2 regions of the Bacillus sp. JJ864 genome follow, and region 2 is predicted to be linked to the other one. Evidence: riboswitches for the same ligand, from Rfam matches in the RefSeq annotation. Region 2 holds a riboswitch; the other holds the start of a gene.
The links. A riboswitch is a leader RNA that binds a small molecule or an ion and turns the genes downstream of it on or off. The one in region 2 is predicted to bind preQ1.

Region 1 (8,163 bases), on a different contig from region 2:
ATGTGTTGCGTAGTTTTACATTCAAAATTGCTTCTCCTTCTGTTTTTAATTTTATTATATAAAAACATTCTGAAATGTGTAGTGTTTTTGCAGTTTTTTGTTGTAATATGTTGAAATACAGAAGTGTTGTTTAAATTTGATATAATCTCTCTATTTGAAAAGAGGCTTAGTAAAGGGTGGGAGTGTTATGACATCTCAGTATGAAGAGGCAGATGTTTCGAAATCATTAAAAGTATTTATCGCTTTATCACGCGTGCACCGCTCTGTTATGGATACGGCCAATAAGTCTATTCAAAGCAATGGATTAAACCCAACCGAGTTTGCCGTACTAGAATTGTTATACCATAAGGGAACGCAACCATTGCAGCAAATTGGGGAAAGAATTTTAATTGCAAGTGGTAGTATTACATATGTTGTTGATAAATTAGAGGGAAAAGGACTTGTTGAGCGAAAACCTAGCCATAATGACCGTCGTGTCATTTATGCTCAATTAACAGAACAAGGGATACAATTAATTTCTAGTATCTTTCCAAACCATGAGAAAGTCATACATGAATCATTTCATATGTTATCAAATGATGAAAAAGATCAACTCTTAGTGTTGTTAAAAAAGATAGGTAAATATGAGAAATAATAAAAAACTTTGAATGTATAGTTCAAAGTTTTTTTATTATTTTTGCTATCCGTGAGCAGAAAAAAAGCTCCTTATATATAAGATTAAAAAACGACATCCCCCCCTTTTTTTAGAGGGAGACGAGAGGATCTGGCCGCGCATAGAAGCGGTCATGATGTATGTTGGATAGCAGCGATTTGTATGTCGGAAAATTAAAATGAATATATAGTACGCACGGCAATAAGTAGGATGAAATTTACTGATGAATAAAGGGGATTTACGAAATATATGGAATTATAGTAAGGGAATGTTTTTTAGAAAAGAAAGGGGCTAGTTCTATGTCATTTGAGAATTATGAATACAAACGTCCGAATATGGATGAAGTGAAAGACAGATTTGCGGAGACTTTACAACAGTTTAAGAGTGCTAAAACAGTGGAAGAACAAAAAGAAGTAATTGCACAGGTTAATGAGATTCGTAATGATTTTAGCACGATGTATAACATATGTTATATTCGTCATAGTGTAGATACGATGGATGAATTTTATAAGGAAGAACAAGATTTCTTTGATGAATATTCACCAATTGTGAAGGGATATGTAACAAAATATTACGAGGCATTAACACAATCTCCATTTCGAAAACAATTAGAAGAATATTATGGTATACAGTTATTTGCACTTGCAGAGGCTGAAATGAAAACATACTCTGATGATGTAGTAGCAGATTTACAGTTAGAAAACAAGTTGTCTTCTCAGTACACACAGTTATTAGCGGCAGCTAAAATTTTATTTGAAGGAGAAGAACGAACGCTATCACAACTTGTTCCGTTTATGGAGAACAGAGATCGTAATATGCGTAAACAAGCAAGTGAAGCATATTATGGATTTTTAGCAGAGAATGAAGAAGAGTTAGACCGTATTTATGATGAACTTGTTAAAGTAAGAACGACAATTGCGAAGAAACTTGGTTTTAATAATTTTGTTGAGCTTGGATATGCAAGAATGTATCGTACAGACTACAATGCAGAGATGGTTGCGAATTTCCGCAAACAAGTACTTGATTATATTGTTCCTGTTGCAACTGAACTTAGACAAAAGCAACAGACTCGTATTGGAGTAGAGAAGCTTGCTTATTATGATGAAAATTTTGAATATCCATCTGGTAATGCAGTGCCAAAAGGTGATGCGGATTGGATTGTGAATCACGGCAAAACGATGTATAAAGAACTGTCAGAAGAAACAAATACATTTTTTAATTTTATGTTAGAAAATAATTTATTAGATCTTGTTGCGAAAAAAGGAAAAGCTGGCGGAGGCTATTGTACATATATTGAAAATTATAAAGCACCGTTTATTTTCTCAAACTTTAACGGAACGTCTGGTGACATTGATGTGTTAACGCATGAAGCAGGACATGCTTTTCAAGTATATGAAAGCCGCCACTATGAAGTTCCAGAGTATAACTGGCCGACATATGAGGCGTGTGAAATTCATTCTATGAGTATGGAGTTTTTTACATGGCCATGGATGAAATTATTCTTTGAAGAAGATGTAGAGAAATATTATTTCTCACATTTAAGTTCGGCGCTACTGTTTTTACCATATGGTGTATCTGTTGATGAATTCCAGCATTTTGTATATGAACATCCAGAAGCATCACCAGCTGAGCGAAAAGAAGCGTGGCGTAATATTGAAAGAAAGTACTTGCCACATCGTGATTATGAAGAAAATGATTATTTAGAGCGCGGTGGCTTTTGGCAACGTCAAGCGCATATTTATAACTCACCATTTTATTACATTGACTATACGTTAGCACAAATTTGTGCATTCCAATTTTGGAAACGTTCTAGAGAGAATCGTCAAGAGGCATGGGAAGATTATGTTCATCTTTGCCGTCAAGGCGGTAGTAAATCATTCTTACAATTAGTTGAAACAGCTAATTTAACATCACCATTCGCTGATGGATGTGTGAAAGGTGTAATCGATGAGATTCATGGTTGGTTAAATGGAGTAGACGACACAAAATTGTAAAAAAATATGCATTGGTTTTTATGAATTTACAATCGACAATTATTGGGAAAAATGAGATAATAAAAGAAAATTTAGAATAATTAAATGAATGAGGTGTTTCTTAAAAAGAAACGCCTCTTTTTAACCAAATAAGGGGGGAGAAATATGATGCAATCTTATGCAAATATGAATATGGAAACGTTGTTACGTGGAATGGCATCTACGAGACAGAAACTTTTATCAGAAATTGAAATGTTAACTGATACAGAAATTAATATGAAACCGCGCCGTGATAAATGGAGCATTATGCAAGTGTTACATCACCTTCATCTTGTTGAACAATCTGTTACATCTGCTATTGTATATGCGCTTCATAAAACTGAAAGAAAAGTTGTCCCACCAAAAGACCTTCAAACTACAATCGATCGAACAAGAAAGAGAGAAGCCCCTCAACAAATGCAACCAACAGAAACGTTAATGAAAAAAGCACAAATGATACAATTGCTGCAAAGTTCAAGAGAAAAGCTTTTACATGTTCTTCATAGCATTGTAAATGAAAAAGAACTATTTGAAAAATCGCTCAAACATCCTGTATTTGATGAGCTTAATTTATATCAATGGGTGCAATTCTTAGACTTACACGAACAGCGTCATCTTACACAGTTAAAAGAAGCAAAACATGCAATTTTACAAAGATAAAGTGAAAAATCCATCAGCTGATTTACTAGCTGATGGATTTTTATCGTTTTTGCATCATTCAGTATATGTATATTCCTACTTCATATGTTGGAACATATATAAGGACATCTGAAAAGGAGTTGAAATAATGGGAAATAAAAAACGGGAGCAAGAAAGGCAATGGAAAGCACGAAAAGAACATCAACAGCCGCATGGGAAAGTGAAGACTTTTGCGGAACTTGTAGATGAAACAAAAAAAACGTGATGCACCTGCATCACGTTTTTTTTGTTAAGGGAAATATAAGAAGAAAAGTTGTCCCAATATTTTTCTTACTACTGATGTCAATTTTACCATTCATTGCTTTTATAATACTAAAGACAACCATCATTCCAAGACCTGTTCCTTTTTCTTTTGTAGAGTAGAAAGGGGAACCGAGACGTTTTACTTGTTCGGTACTCATGCCGATTCCGGTATCTTGAATATGTAATTGGATATGTTTATTAGCAGGTGTTACAGTAAATGTAAGGTCACCGCCGTTTGGCATTGCTTCAATACAGTTTTTTATAATGTTTAAAAGGCATTGATTGAGCTTTTGTTTTTCTCCCATTATATAAAATGTTTTACTTTGTTTCGTATAATGGATACGAACGTTAGAAAGGTTTGCTAATGGTGTCATGAGCGTAATTGCATGAAGTAATTCTTCTTCTAACTGTAATAGTTGTACTTTTTCAATACTTGGTTTTGCGAATGTTAAGTAGTCTGTTAATACATGATTTGCTTGGTCAATACCGCGCATAGCGATGTCTAAATATAACAGTTTTTCTTGTTCTGAATAGCTTTTTGATTGTAGCAATTGAAGAAATCCTCTTGTTGATGTAAGTGGGTTTCGAATTTCATGTGAAATAGAAGCAGCCATCTCACCGATGAGATGAAATTTTTCGGCGTTCACAAGTTCTTTTGCAAGGCGGACTTGTGATTGTAAAACTTCCATTAAGTATAAAATTAAAATCGTTCCTATAATTGTGCATAACTCATATGTAACAAGATAAGGTGTATAGTCTTTTGGATTTGGAACGATAGATAGAAAATAGGGAATCCAGCCAATGCCGTATATGAGGCTGTAAAAAAAAGCTAAATACATTTTTGTTTTGATTTTCCCTTTTATATATACTTTGTATGTTGTAAAGAGAAAAATGTACAAAATGATAGAGGCAATAAGAGAAGGTATGAAGCCACTGCCGCCAATAAAAAAACGATAAAGGTTCATAACACCTAAAATTGCACCACCCGCCATTGGTCCTCCAGATAATGTTCCGACAACGAGCACGACATGTCGGAAGTCAAATTGAAAACCGTAATCAACTTTTGCAGCAAATGACATACAAACAATACTGGTAATACTGCAAGAGAGAATAAATACAAATGAATTGAGCTTTGGAGAGCGATTTCCTTTTTCGCTCCAAAATAAATGATAAATCAACATTGTAACTAAAATAAATAATATATTTATGAAGAGGTACATAATAAAAAGCTTCAGCTTTAAAACCTCCTTGTAGCGAGAAATAAAAGTTTGCTATATAAAATAATCATACTATTAATATGGAAGAAAATGAAATATTATTTTTAGAAAAAACAGAAAAAATAGACGTTTTTCACTCGTATACTCGGTGTGTTACAATGTAAGGTGCAAATTAAAGAAGACAATCCATGCATAGCATGGGAGAGGTTCGCGAACTCCCTCTATAAAAAACTAAGAAGAGAACAATGTCCTTTTTGATATTGTTTTGTTTTTTTAGTATGACAGTTCAAGAACGCTCTTTCTTCTTGGAATCGAAAAAAGAGGAGAATGAGTGAAATGAAAAAGGAAAAAGCGGTTGTTGTTTTTAGTGGTGGTCAAGATAGTACAACATGTTTATTTTGGGCACTTGAACAGTTTGAAGAAGTAGAAACAGTGACGTTTAATTATAATCAACGTCATAAACTCGAAATTGATTGTGCTACGGAAATCGCAAAAGAATTAGGTGTAAAGCATACTGTACTTGATATGAGCTTGTTAAATCAGCTAGCTCCTAATGCATTAACGCGTACAGATATGGAAATTACACATGAAGATGGCGAGTTGCCGTCGACATTTGTGGATGGACGTAACCTATTGTTTTTATCGTTTGCGGCTGTGTTAGCGAAACAAGTAGGGGCACGCCATATCGTAACAGGTGTGTGTGAAACAGACTTTAGCGGCTATCCAGATTGCCGTGATGTGTTTGTGAAATCGTTAAACGTTACATTAAATTTATCGATGGATTATCCATTCGTTATTCATACACCACTTATGTGGATTGATAAAGCAGAAACGTGGAAACTGGCAGATGAACTTGGAGCTTTTGAATTTGTCCGTGAAAAAACGTTAACGTGCTATAACGGAATTATTGGTGATGGCTGCGGTGAATGTCCAGCGTGTCAGCTTCGTAAAGCAGGACTTGATAAATATGTACAAGAACGTGAAGGAGCGAAAGCATAATGACACAAGACTTCTTTGGATTTCGCATAGTTGAAAATTTACAAAAAATAGATCAGGACATCGAGCGCAAGCAACTGAAGTATCATAATAAGCGTGTTATGGTTAGTAAAGAATTTACGTTTGATGCTGCCCACCATCTGCACTGTTATGAAGGGAAATGTAAAAACCTTCATGGACATACGTATAAAGTAATTTTTGGAATTAGTGGTTATGTCAATGAAATTGGTTTAGCGATTGATTTTGGTGATATAAAAGAAATTTGGAAAAATGAAATTGAAATATATTTAGATCATCGTTACTTAAATGAAACACTTCCAGCTATGAATACAACTGCTGAAAATATGGTTGTATGGATTTTCGAGAAAATGGAAGAGGCACTAACAAAAGGTGATCGACAAAATGAATATAAAGGGGCGCGTGTTGAGTTTGTGCGCTTATTTGAAACACCAACAAGCTATGCAGAAGTAAGACGGGAGTGGATGATGGGTGAGTAACATTCCTGTTTTAGAAATATTTGGACCGACAATTCAAGGAGAAGGAATGGTTGTTGGACAAAAAACAATGTTTGTTCGTACAGCAGGTTGTGATTATAGCTGTGCATGGTGTGATTCTGCATTTACATGGGATGGTTCTGCGAAAGAGCAAATTCGTCAAATGTCGCCAGAAGAGATTTTTTCTGAACTAGTGCAAATTGGTGGAGAAAATTTCTCACATGTAACCATTTCTGGTGGAAATCCTGCATTGCTGAAGCATTTAGGAGAATTGACCTCTTTATTAAAAAAGAACGGCATTCGTACAGCAATTGAAACGCAAGGAAGTAAATGGCAAGATTGGTTACTTCATATAGATGAGGTGACAATTTCGCCGAAGCCGCCGAGTTCAAAGATGTCAACGAACTTTAGTATGCTAGATTCAATTATCGAACGGTTAGACGGAAAAGAGTTTAGCTTAAAAGTGGTTGTATTTGATGATCAAGATTTTGTATATGCAAAAGAAGTGCATGAACGTTATCCACACGTTCCGTTTTTCTTACAAGTTGGAAATGATGATATGAAGACGACGGATGATGCTTCGTTAATTCAGCGTCTTCTTATGAAATATGAGTGGCTTATTGATAAAGCTGTGCAATGTAAGGAAATGAATGATGCAAAAGTATTACCGCAGCTCCACGCTTTAGTGTGGGGAAATAAACGCGGTGTATAAGTGAAGGGAGATTTTTAGATGACTGGAAGAAAAGATGAAGATTTAAAAGATGTAACATTATTAGGAAATCAAAATACAAAATATTTATTTGAATATAGCCCAGAAATTTTAGAGACGTTTGATAATAATCACCCAAATCGTGATTATTTTGTAAAATTTAATTGTCCAGAGTTCACAAGTTTATGTCCGAAAACAGGTCAACCAGATTTTGCGACAATTTATATTAGCTATATTCCAGAACAAAAAATGGTAGAGAGTAAATCTTTAAAGTTATATTTATTTAGTTTCCGTAACCATGGAGATTTCCATGAGGATTGTATGAATGTTATTATGAATGACTTAATTAAACTGATGGATCCACGCTATATTGAAGTATGGGGCAAGTTTACGCCACGCGGTGGTATTTCTATTGATCCATATTGTAACTATGGACGTCCTGGTACAAAATATGAAAAAATGGCTGAATATCGTTTAATGAATCACGATTTATATCCAGAAACAGTAGATAATCGTTAAGAAAAGAGGGGGCTTGCCCCCTCTTTTCTAGTATTCTATGTATGTTGTGTAATAATTGTATAGTTTTTATGATTGACAACAGTAAGAGGTTCCATATCTAAATCTCTAAAATTATCCATAATTGTTACATCAACGATAACGGAGTTTTTATTTACTTTTTGAACGCGCCCTTGTAAACCGTTTTTAAATTCAATGATATCTCCAGCTTCTGCGATTTTCATAAGCAACTCTCCTTGTTACATTTTTACGAAAAAGAGAACAAGTTTCATTCTTTTTGTATTTCCTTTTATTTTGAACGATATTTTCTATTTTGTAAATGTTTCCATGAAATTTTTTTGAAAAAAATACTAATTTTTAACAATGAATTTATAGTAAGATTCTCACATTTATTGTAAGGTGAATATAGGAGTGTTATGAAACGGAGACGATAAAATGGTATTTGAGATTGTGGGGAGCTTTATAGCTATTGTGTTGTTTTTATTTGCATATACAAAATTAAAAGTGATTCGTGAACATGGAACATACATATACTATGAGGGAACTGATAGCAATTCTTCTTTTTCTAGTCATGAAGATGGAAGTACTGAATAATATAAGTGTGTTTCTATAATAGAAAAATGTT
Region 2 (8,163 bases):
AGCGGTTGTTGTTTCCACTGGAAATAATACGTATGTGGAACTATTACATCAATGTTGTAAGTAATATTTATGGATGCTAAATAAAGCAAATCATTGTATAATAACAATTACAATCATTATTTGATTATACAACCTTGCGTCATGACGTGAGGTTTTTATTTTTGTCATTAGGAGATGAATTATGAAAAAAGTATTATTAGTAGATGGTATGGCATTGTTATTTCGTGCCTTTTATGCAACAAGTGTGTACGGACAATTTATGAAAAAACAAGATGGTATTCCAACAAACGGGATTCATGGTTATATGAAGCATTTATTAACAGCAGCTAGTACAATTGAACCGACTCATATTGTAACGTGCTGGGATATGGGGAGTACAACGTTTCGAACAGAAGCGTTTTCAAACTATAAGGCGAATCGCGGAGCACCGCCAGAAGAATTAATTCCACAATTTGATCTAGTGCAAGAAATAACTGCACATTTATCGATCCCAGTTATTGGTATGAAAGGATATGAAGCTGATGACTGTATTGGAACATTAGCAAAAGTGTATCAACATGAAGCAGAAGTGTTTATTTTAACAGGTGATACAGATTTACTACAGCTAGTTGATACAAAAACTACAGTCATGCTTCTTCGAAAAGGAATTGGAAATTATGAATTTTACACACCTGGAAAAATCATGGAAGAAAAAGGCGTAGAGCCATGGCAAATTGTTCATGCAAAGGCATTTATGGGTGATTCAAGTGACAACTATCCAGGTGTGAAAGGCATTGGTGAAAAGACAGCGTATAAACTTATCCAAGAGCACGGAACAGTTGCAGGTGTCTTGGAGAACATTACATTATTAACAAAAGCACAGCGTACAAAGATTGAGAGTGACTTAGACAGTTTACACATGTCACTACAACTTGCACAAATTCATTGTGAAGTACCAATTTCGTGCCGATTAGAAGAAGCTTTTCACACAATTGATAAGGAAAAAATACAATTCGTTTGTGAGAAAATGAACTGGGGCAGACCGGAAATGTTTGTAAATATGTTATAGAAAATAGCTTTTGTAAAGAACTTATATTAGAAATAACGCTCAATCAAATTCGTAATTTGATTGAGCGTTATTATTTATATAAAGATAAACAGAAGAAAAGACATAAAAATTCTTTCTTCTTTAGAAAGATAGTAAACAAGCTGTTGGCAAATTTATGTTTACATAGAAGAACGATATACATTCTAAACGATTGTAAAAATATACGCAGTTTTCATTTCAATTTCAAATGGATTTCACACGTATCCTTTATTATTACAACAATACAGATAATTATTTATCTTTTATATAAATAAAATTTTTTATCCTGTATGCATGGGCTTCCCCGTTCGGGGGATCTCACTTGTAATAATGAAGGAGGAAGATTGATATGCGAAAAAAAATAAGAAAATCCTTTAAACAGTTATTAATAGAAAATAAACAATTATTATTGAATGATAAAGAAAACATAAGAGAAATTGAAGAAAAAATTGAAAAAAGACATATATCATATAGAGCAGCGAGTAATTAAGTAAAGAGCAGCTGAAAAATAAAGTGGAGCTTAGAAGTTTCACTTTATTTTTTTTGGAAAAAAGAAGGTTCTAAAGGAGTTGTCAAAGAAAATTCATTCTCATTGTGTCAGAAAACATGTATGATAGGAGAGGTAGAATTTTTGAATTTAGGTGGGGAAATAATGCAAACAGTTCAAGACTATCTTTCATTCTTACATACGAAAGGGTTTAAATTATCAGAGGATGCCCAAGGATTTATTATGTTTGGCCAAGGCTATACAGGTTCATCTGATGGAATTGTGAATGCGGCAATTGAAGCGACCATTAAGCATCAATTACAGTTTGATGGTAGTTACTTTATCGCTTTGCTAGAACGGTTGAAAGAAGAGGAAATTACCGATAAAAAAAGCGCGATGGCTTTTTTGCGGAAGTTACAATCATAACTTCACGCAGCCTGCGCTTCTTTTTTTCGCTTATTTGGTAGTTCTACAAAGATCATGCCTAAGAAAATACAAATACACCCAATGATAGCGGATATTGATAATTGCTCATTTGCAACAAGAACACCTGTTATTGCTGCAAAGACGGGTTCCATTGCAAAAATAATTGCAACGCGGGTAGGAGATGTATATTTTTGCGCAGTTGTTTGAATAAAAAATGCAAGGGAAGTTGCAAAAAGTGATGTTAACAATAGTGCAAATAAAAATGAGCGATTTGTCCATAATGATATCGAAAATAATTTCTCCCAATCTTCAAACAGAAATGCACAAATAGAAGAGAATAGTCCTACCGCTAATATTTGTGTTGTACTTAATAATAACGGAGATATCTTTTTTGAAAAGAATCCATTTACAAGGATGTGAGCAGCAAATGCTACAGCACAACCTAAGATAAGGAAATCTCCCATATTGAATTGAAAAGCATCTCCAGCTGTTAATAGAAATAATCCAATTGTAGCTGCTGTAATTCCGAGTACGATAAATAGATTTGCTTTTTGCTTTAAAAAGATAAACGATAAAATGGGTACCATAACAATGCTGAGGCCTGTTAAAAATCCGGCTTTAGAAGAGGTTGTATACAATAAACCAAATGTTTGTAGTAAATATCCAACAAATAAAAAGAATCCTACTATCATACCAGCACCGCTACTATAGCCTACTTGTTTAATGGGTATTCTTTTTATATAGATGAGCTGAATGATGAATAAAATCATTCCAGCTAATAAAAAACGCACACCATTAAAAGAAAATGGCCCGACAAATGACATGGCATTTTGAACGACAACAAATGTAGCTCCCCAAATGAAAGCAACAAACAATAAAGCGAGAGGAGCAATCCACTCTTTTTTCAATACACTACCTCCGTTCATTTTTTTGTATGGCTTTTCGTGCTAATTCATCGGCTGCTTTATTTTGGCTGCTTGGAATCCACTTTATAAAAAAGAGATCAAATTGTTGGATCATTTTTAGTGCCTCATCTAAAAGTGGTGCATATAATGGATTTTTTACATATTGTTTTTCAACCGCTCGTTCTACAAGTTGTGAATCTGTTCGAAACGATACAATTTTATAATTATGTTCGGTGCAATATTTTAATGCAGTAAGTAATGCATGATACTCTGCTTCATGGTTGCTCATAATTCCAAGTGGAACAGCCAGCTGTGCAGGCGGTTGAACCCCTTTAATAAAAACCCCAGCGCCGGAAGGACCGGGGTTTCCTTTTGAGGCACCATCAATGTACACTTCAATCAAACTGAAACCCTCCAATTAACCGATTGTAATACTATAGCAGCATGTAAATGTTTCATTCGCTTTTAACATTTGAATTCCTTTTTTCTCTTTAAAGTCTTTTGCGGGTTCTAATTCATCAGCGATGCCATACCAAGGTTCAATACACAAGAACGGTGCATCGTTTCCTGGTGTCCATACACCGACAAATGGGAATCCTTCAAATGAAACTTTAACAAATTTATTATGATTGTGAGAACGGATGGTAATTTCATTTTTACGCATATTTTCAAATATTAGTGCGTCGTTTTGAAATAAATCATACGCAAGAGGAAGCTCTGTTGCTGCTTCTGCTACTACGAGTTTATGTTTAGAAAGAAACGGTCCTTCTAGTACACTTGATTCTAAGCGCTCTGGAGTACTGAAAGATAAATAGTAGTCTGTGAAAGATTCATTTGGTAATAATGGACAATTAAAGCCAGGATGTCCTCCAATTGAAAAATACATTTCTTCCGAGTTGGAATTGAATACTTCGTATGTTACGAATATAGATGTTTCATTTAATTCATAAGAAACAAGCAATTCAAATGCAAACGGATAGTTTTGTAAAGTTTCTTCATTACTTGTTACTGCGTATGTAATTTTTGATTCATTTTGTTCTTTGATCGTAAATGTTAAATCACGAGCAAAGCCATGTTGTGTTAATGAATACGGTTTACCATCCACATAATATGTATTGTCTACTAATCTTCCGACGATTGGGAATAAAATAGGAGCGCGTCGCCCCCAATACTTTGCGTCTCCTTGCCATATATATTCTGTATGGTCTTCTTTTAAGCGAACGCTTTGCAGTTCTGCACCCTTTTCAGAAATGGATACGATCATCTTTTTGTTTTGAATCATTGCTGTCATGAACAAACCTCCTAAATCTTTCATGTTTTTATTATACGTCCTGTAAAAACAAAAGGATAGCGTATGACCCCCCTTTTATAATTTGTTCATTTCATACATAAAGTAAGGATTTTGTTATATTGACTTGGATTCAAATAATAATTATAATTTAAATTTGTTTATTAAAATATTCACGTGGTTCGTAACCATCCCACGTAAAAAAACTAAGGAGATCGTATAATGAAAATTAAGACACTTATTGGTAATGGGATTTTAGCGGCACTATATATTGCTGTTACTATGCTTATTCAACCTTTTGGTTTTACGAATATTCAATTTCGTATTTCAGAAATGTTTAATCATCTTATTGTGTTCAACAAAAAATATATTTACGGAATTGTGTTAGGTGTATTTTTAGCAAACCTCTTTTTCTCACCAATGATTGCATATGATCTTGTATTTGGAGTGGGGCAATCTATTATCGCCTTGCTTTGTACAATCGTTTCTATGCGTTTTATAAAAGGGATATGGGCACGAATGATTTTTAATACAGTGGTCTTTACATTTACAATGTTTATCATTGCGATTGAGCTCCATCTTGCCTTTGATTTACCATTTTTGTTTACATGGTTAACATGTGCGATTGGTGAGTTTGTTGTAATGGTAATCGGAGGACCTGTTATGTATTTTATTAACAAACGAGTACAGTTTGAGAAATTTGTGTAAGATTCATCAGAGAGTTGTTCACTTTATCGTGGCAACTCTTATTTATTTTACTTGTGTTATCTTGCATATGAGGGCGAAAAATCGTGCCGCTGGATATAAATTCATTTTCATTTTGCAACAGATAAGTCGATGCTATGCACGGCTAGATACACTCATCCGCCTAAAAAAATTTTTTAACTTGTGTTTATAGAGATAAATGAATTTCGAATAGAATACTGTCCGTATAGACAAAATAGGATAAAATAAAAGCATAATATGTAGTATGAACGTGCAGGGGTTTTACATATAAAAGGGGGAGCATAATGAAATATAAAATTACTTGGTTATATCGAACAAAATATGGTTTAGAGACTAACCTAGAATCAGACTTCCTTCATTTAGAAGAGGCAATACAGTTCGCAGCGGATTTTGAAAAAACAGGGAGAGCGAAGGAATTGTTATTTCATGATGAAAGGGGAGTAGAGTGGACGTTAAAAGAAGTTAAGAAACTAAATAAACAAGTTGAAGAAGAGCCACAAGATCTTACGCTATATTTTGACGGAGGATATGATATTGAGACGAAAGAAGCGGGAGTGGGAGTAAGTATTTATTATAAGAAGCAAGGGAAAATGTATCGAATTCGCCGCAATGCTTACATAGAAGGAATTGATGATAATAATGAAGCGGAATATGCAGCACTATTATACGGAATGAACATATTGGAAGAGCTAGGGGTTAAGTATGAATCGGTTATACTTCGTGGTGATTCTCAAGTCGTTCTCCAACAATTAGCGGGTGAATGGCCATGCTATGAGGAGCATTTAATTCATTACTTAGATCAAATTGAAAAAAAAGCAAAACAGCTGAAAATAAAATTAGTATGTGAACCTGTTTCTAGAAAACAAAATAAAGAAGCGCATCAATTAGCAACGCAAGCATTGGAAGGAACGAACATTGATAGTCATAAAGAAATAACAGAATAGGAGTGTAGAAGGAGTGGATCGTAAGCAGTTAATTACCGAAGTAAACGATTTATTAGAAACATATTGCGATGGTTGCTTTTTGCAGAAGCATTTTCGAAAAGAACATAGCAAGTATTATGCTCACTCCTTTTGCATTCGACAATGTACGATAGGAGAAAAGTTACAAGAGTATGGAAAACAATTGTCTTGAGCAAGCATCTCTTTGCTTAGATGAAAGCCGTTTATTTCAATAATGGAAAATGAGTTTATGATAAGTAGAGTAAGCGTGTGAAGATGCTTTCTGTGACTAGGGGAGATTGGGAGAAAACAAAAAGATGGCGAATGCCATCTTTTTGTTTCTTATTTCTACAATCCGCTTCATTATAGACGATAGGATGAAACGTTGATACCTTTCCACTCATAGTAATCTAGAATACCGGAGTAAATTGCTTCAGCAGCACGTTGTCTCCAATATTCAGAACCTAATTTTTCATTTTCTTTCGGATTGTCAATGAAAGCGAGTTCTGCAAGGATAGCAGGCATTGTATTTTCACGAACGACATATAAATCGCCATCTTTTACACCACGGTTTTTCGTTTCCAGCGCATCTACGAGACGACTTTGTACTTTTTCAGCTAGTACACGGCTTTCTTCTGTATTAGGGTTTCCATAACTTCTTGATTGCCAATAGTATGTTTCTGTTCCATTTGCAGTACCATTGAAGCCATTTGCGTGAATGCTCACAAAAATATCTCCGTTATTTTGCTGTGCAAACTGTACTCGTTTTTGAAGTGATTCTTTAGCCGAATTACCAGGGCGCCAATCTGAATCACGAGTTAATAACACTTTAAACGGTGATTTGCGATTAAATAAATCACGAACACGTAAGGAGACATCTAATACAACTTTGTCTTCTGTTAGCCCATTTTCAGTACCAGTATGACCATCATCGACACCACCATGACCGGGATCAATGATGATTGATTTTCCATTTAATGGATCTTTATTTTCAATTACTTGTAGATTATTGGCTTGAACCCATCCTGTTTGATCGCCGATGCGAATTTCAATCCAGTTATTTGGGTCTTTACGCAGTACATCAACAGTTGTTCCTTGCTGCAGTGTCCATTTTTTATTATTACTATATGGATACGGTTCTGTACGGAACTCGTCAGTTGTTTTTGTTATTTTTCCTTTTGTATTTGCTGCGTAGTTCGTAAAAGGAATATCTTTTGGCAATTGATGTGAATTGGTCACTGATTCATTATTTTTAGGTAAAATATTTACACCGTTATATTCAGAACCGTTATATGGATGGATTTCTTCCATAAGGTTCGCAATCTTTGTTGCCCATCCAGAATCTGTTGAATAGTTAGCGTTAATATCAGTTACTGTAACCCCTTTATAGCGCCAATCTCCAGGTTCTAAATAGTACGCTCTTACGTAAGCTGCATTATAATTAATACTGTCATTAAATGTATTGAAGTAGCGAGCTAAACCGTATGGATCCGAATCTTCAGCACGGAGTCCAAATAAATTATGTTTTCGGTAGGCAATTAATGATTTACCGTACCCAGACTCTAAAATAGCATGTGATGCTAAAAAGAGAGCATTCACACCATATTTGTTTTGTGCGTCAATAAACGCCTGTCCATATCCGGAAAGCGGGCTAGTCCCGTTCGTTCTTCGGTTCATGTAGTTATCAATTTCCCCGGCAGTTACTTTTGAAGGTTTACGTAAATCTAGCGTTTCATAAGGTTTACCAATATAGTAATCTAGTGAAAGATTTGCTGAGCCGCTTCCTTCAAAATACTCTACGCGCAGTTTATGATTTCCTTTTGTTACAGACATTTTTTCTTTACGTACATCGCTGTTACTTGGTTGCCAAGAGTTAATTACAGGTTGATCATCTACATAAACACGAATCCCATCATCTGCTTTCACGGCGAATGTATAATCCCCGCCTTCAAAGTATTCTGTTTTTGTAAAGCGAGCCGAGAAGTTATCATTTGAAATGAATGGGCTTGGAGACTCATATTGCCAATTGAAATTCAACTTCTCAATTTTTTGTAAAGCGTTATTGCCGCCGAGAATAATAGGATTACCTTGCAGATCCGTATTGTTATAGATTTCACCGAGCCAAGTAGACGAATTTTGTACAGTATTATAAGGTTCAATGTTAAATTCAACGCGACTTTGACCTGTTTTCTCTAAATACTGTACTTCAACTAAATGCGTGTCTGGTTCATTTGCTTTACCAAATGCCCAGGCTCCAGTTCCATCATCAATATGAATTGTTTTTGCGTATTCGGAAAATCCTGATGGACCCCAGCGGTCAAGAA

Region 1: another riboswitch for preQ1. It lies ahead of queC (7-cyano-7-deazaguanine synthase QueC); the one in region 2 lies ahead of V7024_RS20540 (QueT transporter family protein).

The regions. Positions count from the first base shown of each region.
Region 1 covers NZ_JBALLY010000057.1:655-8,817, reverse strand. The annotation lists gene V7024_RS10445 (ATP-binding protein) at 1-25, opposite strand, end outside; gene V7024_RS10440 (MarR family winged helix-turn-helix transcriptional regulator) at 188-634, shown strand; gene V7024_RS10435 (M3 family oligoendopeptidase) at 952-2,646, shown strand; gene V7024_RS10430 (DinB family protein) at 2,791-3,324, shown strand; gene V7024_RS10425 (DUF6254 family protein) at 3,452-3,568, shown strand; gene V7024_RS10420 (ATP-binding protein) at 3,579-4,787, opposite strand; PreQ1 riboswitch class I at 5,021-5,064, shown strand; gene queC (7-cyano-7-deazaguanine synthase QueC) at 5,151-5,822, shown strand; gene queD (6-carboxytetrahydropterin synthase QueD) at 5,822-6,316, shown strand; gene queE (7-carboxy-7-deazaguanine synthase QueE) at 6,309-7,025, shown strand; gene queF (preQ(1) synthase) at 7,044-7,541, shown strand; gene V7024_RS10395 (YkvS family protein) at 7,577-7,762, opposite strand; gene V7024_RS10390 (hypothetical protein) at 7,974-8,132, shown strand.
Region 2 covers NZ_JBALLY010000153.1:9,201-17,363, forward strand. The annotation lists gene V7024_RS20505 (cation-transporting P-type ATPase) at 1-64, shown strand, start outside; gene V7024_RS20510 (5'-3' exonuclease) at 182-1,048, shown strand; gene V7024_RS20515 (FbpB family small basic protein) at 1,416-1,556, shown strand; gene V7024_RS20520 (DUF6123 family protein) at 1,719-1,979, shown strand; gene V7024_RS20525 (DMT family transporter) at 1,982-2,887, opposite strand; gene V7024_RS20530 (reverse transcriptase-like protein) at 2,892-3,287, opposite strand; gene V7024_RS20535 (aldose 1-epimerase family protein) at 3,303-4,175, opposite strand; PreQ1 riboswitch class I at 4,344-4,388, shown strand; gene V7024_RS20540 (QueT transporter family protein) at 4,395-4,880, shown strand; gene V7024_RS20545 (ribonuclease H family protein) at 5,183-5,842, shown strand; gene V7024_RS20550 (zinc-finger domain-containing protein) at 5,856-6,032, shown strand; gene V7024_RS20560 (PA14 domain-containing protein) at 6,203-8,163, opposite strand, start outside.